Regions from separate parts of the Paenibacillus sp. FSL M7-0656 genome, predicted to be linked through region 1. Evidence: riboswitches for the same ligand, from Rfam matches in the RefSeq annotation. Region 1 holds a riboswitch; the other holds the start of a gene.
What was found. A riboswitch is a leader RNA that binds a small molecule or an ion and turns the genes downstream of it on or off. The one in region 1 is predicted to bind glycine.
Positions count from the first base shown of each region.

Region 2: it holds a riboswitch for glycine, as region 1 does, so the genes downstream of both, gcvT (glycine cleavage system aminomethyltransferase GcvT) here and sdaAB (L-serine ammonia-lyase, iron-sulfur-dependent subunit beta) in region 1, are expected to answer to the same signal.

Region 1 is NZ_JBBOOT010000001.1:3,672,915-3,680,584, forward strand. Features, by position in the region: gene MHI01_RS16170 (alpha-glycosidase) at 1-637, shown strand, start outside; gene sdaAA (L-serine ammonia-lyase, iron-sulfur-dependent, subunit alpha) at 820-1,797, opposite strand; gene sdaAB (L-serine ammonia-lyase, iron-sulfur-dependent subunit beta) at 1,787-2,476, opposite strand; glycine riboswitch at 2,614-2,750, opposite strand; glycine riboswitch at 2,755-2,879, opposite strand; gene MHI01_RS16185 (collagen-like triple helix repeat-containing protein) at 3,020-5,308, opposite strand; gene MHI01_RS16190 (LolA family protein) at 5,517-6,677, opposite strand; gene MHI01_RS16195 (sensor histidine kinase) at 6,613-7,670, opposite strand, start outside.
Region 2 is NZ_JBBOOT010000001.1:5,849,976-5,857,645, forward strand. Features, by position in the region: gene gcvPA (aminomethyl-transferring glycine dehydrogenase subunit GcvPA) at 1-436, opposite strand, end outside; gene gcvT (glycine cleavage system aminomethyltransferase GcvT) at 433-1,569, opposite strand; glycine riboswitch at 1,786-1,886, opposite strand; glycine riboswitch at 1,890-2,012, opposite strand; gene gcvH (glycine cleavage system protein GcvH) at 2,356-2,751, shown strand; gene MHI01_RS25810 (hypothetical protein) at 3,253-3,696, shown strand; gene MHI01_RS25815 (cysteine-rich CWC family protein) at 4,953-5,168, opposite strand; gene MHI01_RS25820 (endonuclease MutS2) at 5,308-7,311, opposite strand.

The DNA of each region.
Region 1 (7,670 bases):
TACCGATGCCGTGAATGCTTTCTTTGTGAAAAATACGATGCACGCCGAACAGTTCGCAAACTCCATCGGGCGACAGTTATCCCGTTATCCGCTTCAGGCCAGCGAAGTGGCGTTCAACTTGCTGGACAGCCACGATACCCCGCGGCTGCTCACACTGTGTGAAGGCGACCAGCGCAAGATGAAGCTGGCTGCGTTATTCCAGTTCAGTTATATGGGTGCTCCGTGCATCTATTACGGAGACGAGATTGGCATGGACGGCGAACATGATCCGGGCTGCCGTAAATGCATGGAATGGGATGAAGCAAAGCAGGACCGAGAGCTGTTTAACTTTTATCAGAAACTGATCTCCCTGCGTCATGCTCATCCTGCCCTGCGTGCAGAAGGCACCGTTCGTTTCTTGCAGGCTCGTCCCGATGGCAGCCAACTGGTATTTGAGCGACAAAATGAGGAGGAACGCATTCTGGTTCTGTTCAATCGATCAGAAGAGACGGCTATTGTCGAGCTGGAGGCTGGTGACGAGGAATGGACCGAGTTATTCGGCGGAAACCATCGTACTGCCAAGGAAGATGGCATACTCGCCATTGAACTGCCCGCGTATGGATATGCCGTACTGAGTACGGCTGTGAGCCAGAACTAGAGTCATAATACACATTCATCTGAAGTCAAATATAAGTATCCTAACTTCGCTTCATCTGGCAGCATAAAACAAGCGTCCTGCATAACCCGGATTCGGGTTCGCGGACGCTTGTTTTGTAATTTTGTATTCGCCGTTATACATCATAATGTCACTGATTTATATATCGGTGGTCCCGGTTCAGCTTAAACCTGAGTACCCTTGTCCACTTGAGCATTGTCCGCCCCACTTGTAGTTGTGTCAGAATCCGCTGGTTTCGACTCCTGCTCAGGCTCGGCACGCTTTGCCTTTGGTTTAGCCAGCTTTTGCATCATTTTGCGGCCTGTTGGCGTCTGGGCCAACCCGCCTTGGGCTGTCTCCCGATGGCGGCTCGGCATCGCACTGCCTACTTCCAGCATGACATCGATGACTTCATCTGACGGAATGGCACTACGCACTCCGGCCAGGGCCATGTCAGCCGCAGCCAGCGCCGTAACTGCACCCAGTCCATTACGGACGATGCACGGGATTTCAACAAGGCCTGCGACCGGATCGCAGATAAGGCCCAGTGTATTTTTTAACGCCAAACCAACGGCATGAACGACCTGTTCCGGTGTACCTCCACGCAGTTCAACCATGGCACCCGCAGCCATGCCGATCGCGGAACCCACTTCCGCCTGGCAGCCACCTTCGGCCCCGGAGATAAATGAATTGTTGGCAATAACATAACCAATCGCTCCCGCACAGAACAACCCGTTCACCAAATGTTCGTCCGTCCAGCCAAATCGCTCCTGTGAGCTAATAAACACACCGGGGATGATGCCGCAGGAACCGGCTGTTGGTGTTGCCACGATCCGACCCATGGAGGCATTCACTTCAGATACACACAGGGCATACGCCATGGCAAGTGCGGAAGCATCTCCCGAGCAAGTCTCGCCCTTGCGAATGTACTCAGCCATTTTTTTGCCGTCTCCACCTGTTAATCCACTGCGTGATGTCGTATCTTCCGTTAACCCTTTGCGTACCGCTTCCTTCATCACCTGATAATATTCAGACATCTGCTTCACAACATCCGCTTCCGGTGTATTGGTCTCCTGAACTTGCTCCTCAATCATTAGCTGAGCAATGGTTTTGGATTCCGCTGTACAGATCGTATTCAGTTCGTGTAAATGTTTAAATCGCATCCGAATCAACTCCTCTCTTCAAATCAATAACACGAATGTCTAGCACATGGTCCAGCTCCCTTAGACGCTTGAGCATATCGGGATTAGGCAAACCATCCATTTCCATCGCGGTAAGTGCCTCGCCATCACGGGCTTTCCGGTCCACCTGCATATACCCGATGTTAACCCCGGATGAACTGATCGTGGACGTTACCGATGCAAGCACCCCTGCTTTGTCCGCATGTCGCAGAACGAGTGTTGGAAACTCACCACTAATCTGAACACGAAAATCATTCATCGAATGCACCGATACGCTTCCACCACCAATGGATGCACCGATTAAGGAGCAGGCACGTTCTCCATGCCACAACTCAATTTTGACCGTATTTGGATGAGGAGCAGGCAGGCCACTTGTATAAAACTCAACCTCCATGCCCGCTTCCTCTGCGTATTGCTCTGCATCCGGGATACGCGGATCGTCTGTGACATAATCCAGCAGACCGCCGATCAGTGCCAGATCTGTTCCGTGCCCCTGATACGTATCTGCAAATGAACCGTACAGTGTCAGCCGGGCACGATCTGGCGTACATCCTAGCCACTGTCGAGCAATTCTCCCTAACCTTGCCGCTCCAGCTGTATGTGAACTTGAAGGCCCCGTCATCGACGGACCAATAATTGAGAAAACATCTTTAAATCGCACTTGTAAACCTCCATTATTAATCATGATTCATATTTGTAAAATGTATTCGTCATTTCGATCCAGGAGTTTCATCCACAATGTCCCTTATTTAGATATGATGACATCAAAAAAGGACAGAAGAAGGCCTTAGGCCCTCTCTCTGTCCTCGATACCTGAGAGTTTCACGATCAGCAGTGTCTCACGACAAGGGTGCACTGCCTGCGATTACAGACAAGTTCACCGGGCTGACTGATCATATACCCCTTGGGTGGCGCAGTTCGCGCACTCTCCAGAGTTGCGTCCAACGATGGTACATTTACCTGAGAGATTAACCACTGCGCCGGGTGCGCAGCAGCTTGCTCCTTCGGTGCCTGAACACTAGCCATATTGCTCGGCTAACCCAGGTCTCTCCCGCTCGTTATCATCCGCTGTATTATCTTAATTCGATTCGAATTGGTACATTTCTAAGTTTTTGATCATGATCAAGCATACCCATAGAGTAATGTACAACATCATATATGTCAACAAAAGTAACGTGTAATTATCATAAGTTCGATGTCTATTTTAACTGAAGCGAATAGCATTAATATTTCTCACTTCCGCTGAGGCACTAGTGACGCTTGTAGTGGTTGTAAATTGGATGCTTATCGTGTATGCGTTAGTCGTTGTAGCAGGGGCAGTATCCACGTAAGTGTTGGAGGAAAGAAACCTTAACGTTCCCGCAGCATTACCGCTCCTTGAGAGTTGCAATTGATTAATTAGAACTCCGTTACGTCTCAGATTAATGTTATATGCGATAGTCCAGTTAGAACCTACTACTACTGCTACTTGTGTACTGTTGTCTATTTTCACGCGTTGACCTGCCACTACAGGTACATTAAGTGTCTGAATCGTCGTTTCAGCTACTAATGAAAGACCCAACGCTGCGGTCTGGCTATCAGCAAACAAGGAAGAGTCTGCCGGAGCCGAAGCTGCAGTTGATCCGGTCGCACCTGTAGCCCCAGTAACTCCGGTCGTCCCCGTTACGCCTGTCGCACCTGTAACCCCAGTGGCTCCGGTCGTTCCCGTTACGCCTGTTGCGCCTGTAACACCAGTGGATCCCGTCGTTCCCGTCAGTCCTGTTGCTCCTGTAACACCAGTGGCTCCCGTCGTTCCCGTCACGCCTGTCGCGCCTGTATCTCCAGTGATTCCGGTGGATCCCGTCACTCCTGTCGCTCCTGTAACACCAGTGACTCCCGTCGTTCCCGTCACGCCTGTCGCACCCGTATCACCAGTGGATCCGGTGGATCCCGTTATACCTGTTGCACCTGTATCCCCAGTAACTCCAGTCGCTCCCGTTACTCCTGTTGTACCTGTGTCACCAGTAACTCCAGTAATTCCAGTGGATCCCGTCACACCTGTCGAACCTGTATCTCCAGCGACTCCAGTCGTTCCCGTCACGCCTGTTGCACCTGTAACGCCAGTAACTCCCGTAGCGCCTGTGACGCCTATCGCACCTGTATCGCCAGTAACTCCCGTAGCGCCTGTTACCCCTGTAGCACCAGTAGCTCCGGTGGATCCCGTCACACCTGTCGCGCCTGTATCTCCAGTAATTCCAGTCGTTCCCGTCACGCCTGTCGAACCTGTATCTCCAGCGACTCCAGTCGTTCCCGTCACGCCTGTTGCACCTGTAACGCCAGTGACTCCAGTGGATCCCGTGACACCTGTCGCACCTGTATCTCCAGTAATTCCGGTTGCTCCTGTCACGCCTGTCGCGCCCGTATCTCCAGTAACTCCAGTCGTTCCCGTAACTCCTGTTGCACCTGTATCCCCAGTAACTCCAGTCGCTCCCGTCAGTCCTGTCACACCCGTATCTCCAATAACTCCCGTAGCGCCTGTATCTCCAGTGACTCCTGTTGCTCCCGTCAATCCGGTTGCACCTGTAACACCAGTATCTCCGGTCGTCCCCGTTACGCCTGTCACTCCCGTATCTCCAGTAACTCCGGTGGCACCCGTTACGCCTGTCGCACCTGTAACACCAGTATCTCCGGTCGTCCCCGTTACGCCTGTTGCGCCTGTAACACCAGTGACTCCGGTCGTCCCCGTCAGTCCTGTCGCACCTGTATCCCCAGTGACCCCAGTCGTTCCTGTTATTCCCGTACTACCGGTGACACCTGTGGCTCCAGTAGACCCTGTCTCCCCTGTGCTCCCGGTGACTCCAGTCGTTCCTGTTATTCCTGTACTCCCAGTAACACCCGTCACTCCGGTAAGCCCTGTCTCTCCTGTGGTCCCCGTACTTCCAGTAGCGCCCGTGACTCCTGTCACTCCGGTAGATCCTGTCTCCCCCGTGGTCCCAGTGACACCGGTCTCTCCCGTCGATCCCGTAGTTCCTCCAGGAGGACCAGTAACTCCTGTCAGTCCTGTAACACCTGTAGCCCCTGTAGGACCAGTTGTTCCCGCAACCCCTGCTGTCCCTGTAGCTCCAGTCGCACCCGTTACCCCGACTAGACCGGGGTTCGCTCCTAACAATTCCTCAGACACCAAACGATGTGCCGTTACCAGTTGACCGTTCTCGTTTTTCCCCCATACGGAAATCTGAACTTCATCCTCCGCATCATCACCTGTGGTAAATATAAACTCAAATGCATCCAAATCTGCATAATAGTCTTTTGTTATAACCTGGTTAGGCAAAACATTAAACAATTCCTCAACGTATAGTGTGCGAACGCCATTCAAATAATAGCCTTGAACCAGAACGGTAGAGAAACTAGTGAGACTCCGATTGTCTAATTTCACTGTAATTCTCTGTGTAGGACGCTCGCCGCTTCCCACCACTATATTATTTTCAATTGGCCCTGTTGATAAAACAGCCATCCTGCGATGCCCCCTTCTCCTGCCTCCATCACCAAATCAAGATTGTCTCCTATAAATATGCATATTGAACTGTAAACGTGAAGTTGCCCTCTTGCCTTTTTGGAATGGACTGAAAGGAGATCGAATAGATATCCACCACACCAAAAGGAGAATATACAAAAAAAGCTGCCGCTTCGTTTCTGCGGCAACCTTATTATTATTCTTTAGCTCATCTAGACGGATTGGGAAGGGTCAGTTCTTCCGCCCAAGCTTGCAGCTTTGCCTTTGTCCATCCTTCGTTTTCACCCATGATGGAGTACCGTAAGTCATTCTCACTCCATGATATGTTCCGAATGCTCTTCATATATGAACCCTCGGTGTTACGAACCTTAATCTCGGCTTCATCCGGTATTAGTGTATCGTCCACATTTTCTTCCGGCATCTTGAATACCGTCAGGCTGACTTCTACCTTGTCGTTACTTACATAATACAAGGTTACTTCATCTCTGCTCAGCTCACCGCGCGATGTAGACATTTCGATCCGTGATAGTTCGAATTCTCCACTCATGTCCTGTAGGAACGGCTGTTCCAACGCTTTTTCCGCTTCATCTAGGGTCACTTCGGAATTCTGCATCATATCGTTCAAGTCCTTCACATCGACCTCCTTAGGGATATCAATCACGAAAGTATCCTTTGTGAATTCAGGGTCATACTGAATCGGATCATAGACCATTTCTGATTTTCCATCCCCATACGCGCTGTTTACTTTGACAATCATCCACGTTTTGGGATCTACCCAATACTCTGAAGATATGGAGAATGCGCCTTCTTCTTTTGGTGTCAATTCAATATGAATGACGTCCTGTCCATGAAGTTTCTCCTGTCCCATCATATTCACATCATGCGTAGTACGTAACCGCTCTAGTTGATCGAGCAATATTTGCTTCTGGGTTTGATTAGGTTGTTGTGACACGGATGATGCATCCATGGAATATGCTGCCCCTGTTTCTTTTTCATATATGATGATCTTCTTTCCATCATTAACTGCGTAACTGACATTGCCATTCTCTGATGTTTCCGTGCGCTTTCGTCCGGTTTCACCATCTACCCATTCCTTTATTTGCATCGTGTTAGTCAGCTTGTCATCCGCCCATATCTTCATCACACCTTCCGCATAATACGAGGCGGGTTCTGTTTCTGCTGAGACAACCTTCTCAATCATCTCATCTCCTGACATAGCCAGCATATCCTTCTCCGCGCAACCTCCAAGCAGGGCGCCTGCCAACACAGCAGTACCCAGCATCATCCATCCTTTTTTCATCATCTTATCCACCCTCTCTGCATTTACATTCTCCATGTTCAGGCAATCGGCATGCTGCCAGCGTTCCATATCCTTCGTATGACCACATGCGCATATCCCCTCCGTGCTTTATTGCAACCCGTTTGGCTATACTCAATCCCAATCCCGAACCACCTGCATATGTCTTCTCCTCCTGATTCTGGTGTTGAACATAGGGTTCGAAGATACGAATGAGCTGTTCCTCAGGAATAGCAGGACCTTCGTTTTGTACTAAGATCAATGTTGCTCCCGCCCTGTAGTTATCCAATTCAGCTCTAAGCGAAGGAATAATCCATTCAGGAAGCTCCCAATCTGAAGCAATAACCCCTAGTCCCATTACACCGTTCGTCCTTGTGTGGCGTAGTGCATTATTTATCAGATTATCTGTCAGGCGCATCAGTTGTTCGGGATGAACTCGGTACAGTTGATCTGTGCGGACATCCATCTTCACGTCAATCTGACCACGCTCGGCAAGTCCCTCATAGCTCCCAAGCAGCATATCAAAAAACTCTTCACCTTCCACCTTAACCATGGCCATCTCCGATTCACTGGAACCCAACGCCGTATACATCTCAAGTTCACTAATCATCTGTTTCATCCGCTCCACATTTCCGAGCAGCACATCCTGATATTCCTGCCTTTCAAGGCGTTTCAGTTGACGATCACCGTTAAGTACTTCCGTATAGGCACTAATGGACATCAACGGTGTTTTCAGATCATGGGATAACGAGGCGATCATGAGCTCTTTTTCTTTTTGCTCCCTCTCCACATCGGCCTGAGTATGTCTGATCTTGTCTTGCATTGCATCAAACTGTTGGAGCAAGATGCCCATTTCATCATGACGAACAGGTACCACATCCGTAGCAGCCTCTCCCCGTGCAAAAGCATCCATTCGTTCTATGAGATATTTCATCGGCCGAAAGAGCTTTCGGGATAGCAACCACAGCACTGTTCCGTATAACAGAATAAAGAAAGTAGCAGCGAGACCCATGACCCAGGTAGTCCGCAAGGATATGCCTTCCAGCCAATCTCCACGCAGCATGA
Region 2 (7,670 bases), 2.2 Mb from region 1:
CTTCCGCAAAAGCTGTTGCACCGTCATACATACTGGCATTGGCTACAGCCATACCGGTTAATTCACAGATGTAGGATTGAAATTCGAAAATGGCCTGTAGTTCACCTTGGCTGATCTCAGGCTGATAAGGTGTGTAGGCAGTGTAAAACTCGGAACGGGAAATGACATGATTGATGACGGAAGGAACATGATGATCATATATGCCAGCGCCGAGGAAGCTGGCGTGTGTTTCGAAATTGGCGTTGGCGCCAGCTTGTTTGGACATGTGACGTGTCAGCGCATATTCATCAAGTTTGGAGGATACGGGCAGCTCGCCCTGATAACGAATCTCTTTTGGAATGTCCTGAAACAGATCCTCCAGCGTATCCACACCGATGGTTGCGAGCATGGCGCTCTGATCTTGTTCAGTCATGGGAATGTAACGGTGCTTGCTCATGCTTGATCAGCTCCTTGAGTAGGTGTCTTCGACGTACGTGTCCGTTTATGAAAAGGGGTCTTCACGACCTCGGCTTTTAGTTTCTTGCCGCGGATCTCAATCTCAAGCGGGGTTCTCAGCGCAGCGTATTTGCTGTCGATGAGGGCAAGCCCCAGATTACGCTTCAATGTAGGTGATTGCGTGCCTGTTGTCACTTCACCAATCTGTACGCCTTCGGCGTAAATCGGATAGTGGGGGCGGGGAATACCGCGCTCCAACACTTCGATGCCGACCAGTTTGCGGGCGGGCCCGTCAGTTTTTTGCTGTAACAAGGCTTCGTGTCCGATAAAAGGTCCGGCATTCAGCTTCACAAACATGCCAACACCAGCCTCAAGCGGAGAGATAGTTGCCGACAATTCCTGTCCATACAGAGGGAGCTTTGCTTCAAAGCGCAGTGTATCCCGAGCACCGAGGCCTGTCGGTACAAGTCCGTGACCTTCACCGGCTTGCATTAACCCATTCCAGACCACAGCGGCTTGATCTGCAGGAACATATAGCTCAAAGCCATCTTCACCGGTATAACCGGTACGGGACAACAGTAATTTTACTCCACATACTTCAGCATCCTGCACAAAACGAAACGGTTCAATCGAGCTTACATCCGTATCTGTAACTTTCCCGATAATGTCTACAGCCAGTGGACCTTGCAAGGCGAGTAGCGCCGTCTGCTCCGAATCATTGGTCATGCTTACGCCGGGGATCAAGTGCTCTTGCAGCCACGCCCAATCCTTGTCGATGTTGGAGGCGTTAACCACAAGCATATAATGCTGATCTTCCAGCTTATACACGAGCAGATCATCCACCACACCGCCATCTGGATAACACATCAGGGTGTACTGGGCTTGACCGGGAACCAGCGTGGTCACATCATTAGTCATCATTTGTTGCAAAAAAACTTCAGCCTGCTCACCCTGTACAGTGAATTCGCCCATATGGGATACATCAAACAGTCCAGCACGCTCGCGTACCGCTTCATGTTCTTTCTGGATTCCGCTAAATTGTACGGGAAGCTCCCAGCCTCCAAAATCAATGCACCGTACGCCTTCATATTGCTGATATAGTGGGAAGAGTGGTGTTCTAAGCAAATCAGACATCAAATCACCTCGTCATGGGCCGTCAGCCGGCCGGATATACAATCGTGGATCAATGAACCAGGGTATTTTTAAATTTTCAGCTAGATATTTTCATCACATAAGTATGGTAAGGCAGCTATGGCAGCGCCATTCTACATCCTGTTTTTCGTTTTTTGGGAAAAAGGAAAAGGACAGGCCAAAGAATCGGCATGCCAAGTAGCACGCTGTATTCTAAGGCTCTGTCCCTTGTACCTGAGAGTTACCCCGCTGCGTTGTGCAGCAGGTTTCCCCTTGGGTGATCATAACGCCCGCACAGGGCGAATAGATGCTCTCCAGAGTTGCGTCCCGTAAAAGTCCTTTTGCCTGAGAGATTCACCTCCGCTTATCGGTGGTTTACTCCTTCGGCGTTACCTCATGTACATCCCGAATCGGGTGTCACGGGTAATCTCTCCCTTTACATTCATCCGCGGGTATAACATAGTCCAATAAACATATTTACTCCTTTCATTAAAACGTGAATCCACTACCGATGTCAAGAACGATATCATAGATAATGATTTAAAACCGAATATTTATTTTATTTTTTAAGTTATTGTTCGTATATTTAAAAAGACTACGCTTACTATTCTAATATTCACCAGTATATGAAGAAAGAGTGTAATCCGGTTACAGGATTTAGAGGTGTTCAGCAAATAAATTGTGAGGTATCTTGACATTTGATTCAAAAATATCATACGCTATGTTCTGGGAAAAAGGTTAAGGTCAAAGAACGCATGTACTCATTAATGAAAAGCGAGGCGGATATCGATGAGCGAATTGAAAAGTGATTTCCTGTACAGTGAAGAGCACGAATGGGTGCAAACCGTAGGGGAGGATACTGTACGTATTGGCATTACCGAGTTCGCGCAGCATCAGCTGGGTGACATTGTGTTTGTGGAATTGCCTGACCTTGAAACCAATGTAAAAGCAGAGGACAGCATTGGAACGATCGAATCGGTCAAAACGGTGTCGGACTTGTTCTCTCCCGTCACTGGTTCAATCATTGCGGTGAATGATTCGTTGCAGGACTCCCCTGAACTTGTGAACAGCTCTCCTTACGAGGAAGGCTGGATGATTGAGATCCGTGTTGAGGGAGATCTGACAGCAGCATTGTCTACATTGATGAATGCAGACGCGTATCGGAAACATACGGAAGCCCACTAAAACGAAAAACCTTAAGAAAGCCTTCTTCTAAATGCTTTCTTAAGGTTTTTCTCGTCGATATTTTCTGATTGTTGAATTTTGAACCTGGAGATTTATAGCTCTTGGATAAAAAGGAGGTTTTATGTACGGATGATATCGTTATCAAAATTTCTTGGAGCATGCAGAACTAAGGTTACGTTATGGTTTCAAATGTCTTAGTTACCCTTATCCAAACTTGTGTCCAACTAGTTTGGTAATACTTATTCCTTCTAAGAATATTGAACCTCGTTACAAGACAGCGAACAAGATAATAGTAAAAAAGGTATACAAATTGATGTACTTTAGACTTTAAAGTTTTCGTATTAAAGAAATCTAATTATATACATATAGGTTATTCATCCTAAATTATTGAAAATAAGTTGAAATTAATTAAATGTTGAAATATAATGGTTTTTGTTGGAGAATATTAAGTTGAGTTAATTTTTTATATTATATTATATTATATTTGGAGGTACATATTAAATGAAAAACATGTTAAAGAAAGTCGTAATAGCTTCAATGCTAGCAACAGCCGCCTATCCATTATTTCCTGTTAACACAAATCTAGCTTCAGCTAATAGTGATTATATTGGTGATGTTTCCCAACCAAAGTATAAAACCATTGCAACCTATTACATGGATGCAAATACGGTAAAAGATTTGGCAGCGAATATGAAGAGGTTTTCAAGTAATTCTGCAATCTTAGTTGAAACAATCGCTCCAATGATAGCTTCAAGGGTATCTCCTGTATTGGGGGGGTATGTTAGTGCAATTTCTCTAGCTACAGCACTGAGTGTCAACTCTCTACTTTCAGACGAAGTGATTTTTGCAGCGAGTCGTAATTTGAGAGTGAAAGTTGAGATACAGGATCTTCCTTATCATACTTCATACTCTGTGAGAACTATTTTTACTGCAGTCTATCATTAAATTTAATGATTTTATTAGACACAAAGGAATGAGTATAGTTATAGCCCTGTCATCAAGTAGACAATAAAAAAGAAAAAATTAATTAAACGGCGGCTTTTTTCTGGAATTTAACCAGGGAGAGGTCGCCTATTTTATCTTGGACACCTTCCTTGTTGCAAAACGAAATATATTCCGTAATCTGGCTCGTTGTTTTCTCTAGATTCAGAGGCTTATCTATATACAGTTTTTCCTTCCTTTAAGTGTGAGAAAAAGAACGAAACAAGGATTGTCAAAGCAGTTCTCACGTTGGGAATGGCTCCGCGTCAGCGTCTTCTCTTTAAGCGACTTGGTTTAGTCTTGTGTTGTATAATAAATCCACTAGTTCGTATGGAGCAAGGGTGTTCCACATTGCAGTTTCTTCAACGTGTCAGTCATAGGTTTTAGTTCATTTCCCTCGGAGAGTTCCCATGCCACAATTTCGTTGTTTATACAGATCTATCTCAAACGAAAGATAACATAGCAAACTCATGACTAATTCGGACCTATGTGATATCCGTCACGTGCTTTGCCCAGGAGAGCGCGACCTTCCCGATTTAAGACATCACGGAACGAGTCAAGGAATGAATCTGAAATTATCTGAATAAGCGGCGCGCCTTCTTGTAATAGGCCACGAAGTCTCTTTTCCTAAAGCGGTTCGGATATGTTTGTAGCCGAATTAAGGATAAGCCGGTAAATGCTTAACATGTGTGCTTTCAGGTCTGCATCCCGGTCTGCTCGTTTCTCTCTGAGGGCCAAGTTTCTTCCAATTGTAATAACCTGCACGTGAAATTTCAACAATCCTACATAGCCAAACCACCAAAGAACCCACGTGCTTATTTCTTGATTAAACTGACACCGGGCTTTAAAATTCAGCTTCCCTCCCCGTGCAAGTCTGAGCTTTTTTTAGATATTATACCTGCGTTTTAAATAGACGTTTTCTTCTACGCTACTAAAATTCTTCTTCGTCCGACTTTCACGCTAATCCTTAAAACTTTCTCCGATTTGGCTTTTACGAAACGATGTGATGATCCAACTCTCATTTAATCCCAATCTTATTCTTCCTCGCCCAGACGATCCGCTTCTTTTATCGTCGTTCTTCGCTGGCTTTAAAAAATACCCTCTGGTTTCCAGTGTTGAGTTGATTGTAACATGACTTGTTTTTTCACTGTCTACCATGAGGGTATAATACCATATGTGCAATCAGGTTCATTCTTTTAGTTCTAACCTAGTAAACGGTATTAAGTGATATTGAGACAGCGTTGACATATGCACGATTTTCGGCGCTGCTCTGCCGGAATACGGTCAAACACACCCTCGGGGAAAGTAGCCCGGTTACACCAGCATTCCGAATGAGGATGTCCTGCGGCATAGGAACAGCGATTAGCTTCCCCGCATAATGGGCAGACAAGAACATCGATATGGATGTGCTCTTGATCGTCTTGTACTGCAGACATTCAGTTCTTCCCTCCCTGTGCAATAGCTACGAGCTGAAGTTAAACATACTGGTACCAGTATAACAGAAATGTGCCGGTGATTATGGATTTCACTCTGTATATATGACTTCCAGTTCACCACATCTGTTTCTCCCATCGGCTATTCTTCAGGCGGTAATTCGATCTGTAGGCCTTCCACATGTTTGCGTCCCATCAATTTACGTTTCTTACGATTTTCCTTTGTTTCCAGCACAATGTCCAAATCATAATCGTCACCTGGATAAAGCTCATTGGCAGATATATGCAGGGTCAGGCGTTTCTTATGGATTTTTATTTTGCGTCCACGTAACATGACCCCGATATTTCCACGGCTATCCTCGACATCACAGACGATGCCCGACTGATTAAGATAGGCCACATACACCCGATCTCCTTTGCGAAAAGTTTTGGCAGGAGCAGGAGAATCCGACTCTCTGGTTGTTGTCTTTTTGTTGAGACGGATTGGATCCTTTGACTGTTTCGACTGGTTCTTTCTGGATAACTCTGCTGGGCTGACTGATTCTGTACCAGAACGAGCAGGCGTCAGGGCCTTAGTTTCGGAAGGAGGTGACGTGAACCCTAATGTACGATCTCTCGAAATACTTTGATCTGACAGGGACTTGGAGCGCTCTATAATTCGCTGTGGCATGCCCAGCTTCAATGCAATGGAATAGGCGTAACTTTCACCAGCTTCTCCGATACGCAATCGATACAGCGGCTGGAGAGATACGGTATCAAATTCCATGCGGGCATTTTCGAATCCTGGGGTGGCAGTTGCAAAATGTTTGATTTCACCAAAATGTGTTGTCGCCACAACGGTTGCTCCGCGGCTGTGAAGTTCCTCCAGCATGGCGATAGAAAGTCCAACACCTTCACCGGGATCTGTGCCGGAGGCCATCTCATCAATGAGCACCAGAGTTGATGTATTCGCCTGTTCCAGTATGCCAATCATATTGCGAATATGTGCAGAGAACGTACTGAGCGCTTGTTCCATACTCTGTCCGTCACCAATATCAACCGCTACTTCGTTATAAACGGCCATCTCGCCACCCTCCTCCACCGGAATAAGCAGACCGGATTGCATCATCAGGGTTAACAAACCAAGTGTTTTGAGTGCGACCGTTTTACCACCGGTATTCGGGCCAGTAATAATGAGCGATGAATACGTTCTGCCGATGGCAAAATCAAGTGGAACCATGGAAGAACCCATGAATGGATGACGTGCACGTTGAAGGCTGATTTGGCCCTGAGTATTGACTCGAACGGTACGCCCATCCATGGTGGCCGCATATTTGGCTTTGGCAAACAGGAAGTCCAATACACCTACCGTTTCGGTGTTGAGGGCGATTTCACGGTTATACGATTCGGCCAGAGAGGTTAAATCACCGAGAATTCTCATCTCCTCTCGGGACTCCTCGGCTTGTAGAGCAGCCAATTCCATCTGCAGACTTACTAATTCAACGGGTTCAATATACACGGTTTGCCCGCTCCCCGATTCATCCAGCACACTGCCTTTCACCTGTTTGCGAAACTCTTTCTTAATGGGCAGCACCGTTCTTCCTCCCCGTTGGCTGATGACATGTTCCTGCATAATGGAGCGATGTTTACTCACCAGAGAATCAAGTTTTCGTTTCATGCGTTCCTCATTCACCGTTATTTTTTTACGAATACGAATCAGTTCCTTGCTCGCCTGATCCTGAATGCGTCCACTATGGATGCAACGCTCGATCTCACTCAGCAAAGGTTCGATTAGAATCATGGATGCTGCATAACGACTGACGGTGGGAGCCGCCCCGGATTTGCCCTCCATGTATTTCATAAGTTGTGCACAGCTCCGCAGGAACTGAGCGAGATGACTGAAGTCGCGTTCACTGAATAGATAACCGGTGCCAAGCAGATCCATAATGGTTTCCATTCCGTCGAGTGAAGGGAGGGGGATACTGGCCCCGAAGCGAATCAATGCAGCAGCTTCTGCTGTTTCTTCCAGGCGAATCTCGATCAGGTGAGCATCTACCATCGGTTTTAGTTCTCTCGCATAACGTTTGCCCAGATAAGACAGGGCGCAGTCTGCAACATTTTTTTGAATTTGTGGATAACCCAAACTGTTTAATGTGTTCTCATTCATGCGTAATCTCTCCTTGAATTTGAATTGGGATTTCAGTTGACGCGCTGAAACATATTCCTGGAAAACGCAAAAAGGGCGGAGAATGAACAAACGTCATTCTCCGCCCTAAACGTATGGGAAAGCAAAGTCCACTACAGGTCTATATTAAAAAATCCGCGCTGAACTCAGCGCGGAAATAGACCCGGACAATTACAATCCCGGAGGCGATTTATGATATCCGCTGTTCTTAACTAAGTACAGGGATCTGGCGCATCATGAAATACACGTATGCCATATGGGCACAAGCGCAATGAAAGGCCAAACTCCTGAATATGAAACTTGGTTAGTTAAGAACATTCACCGACATTAAAAATCTCTCC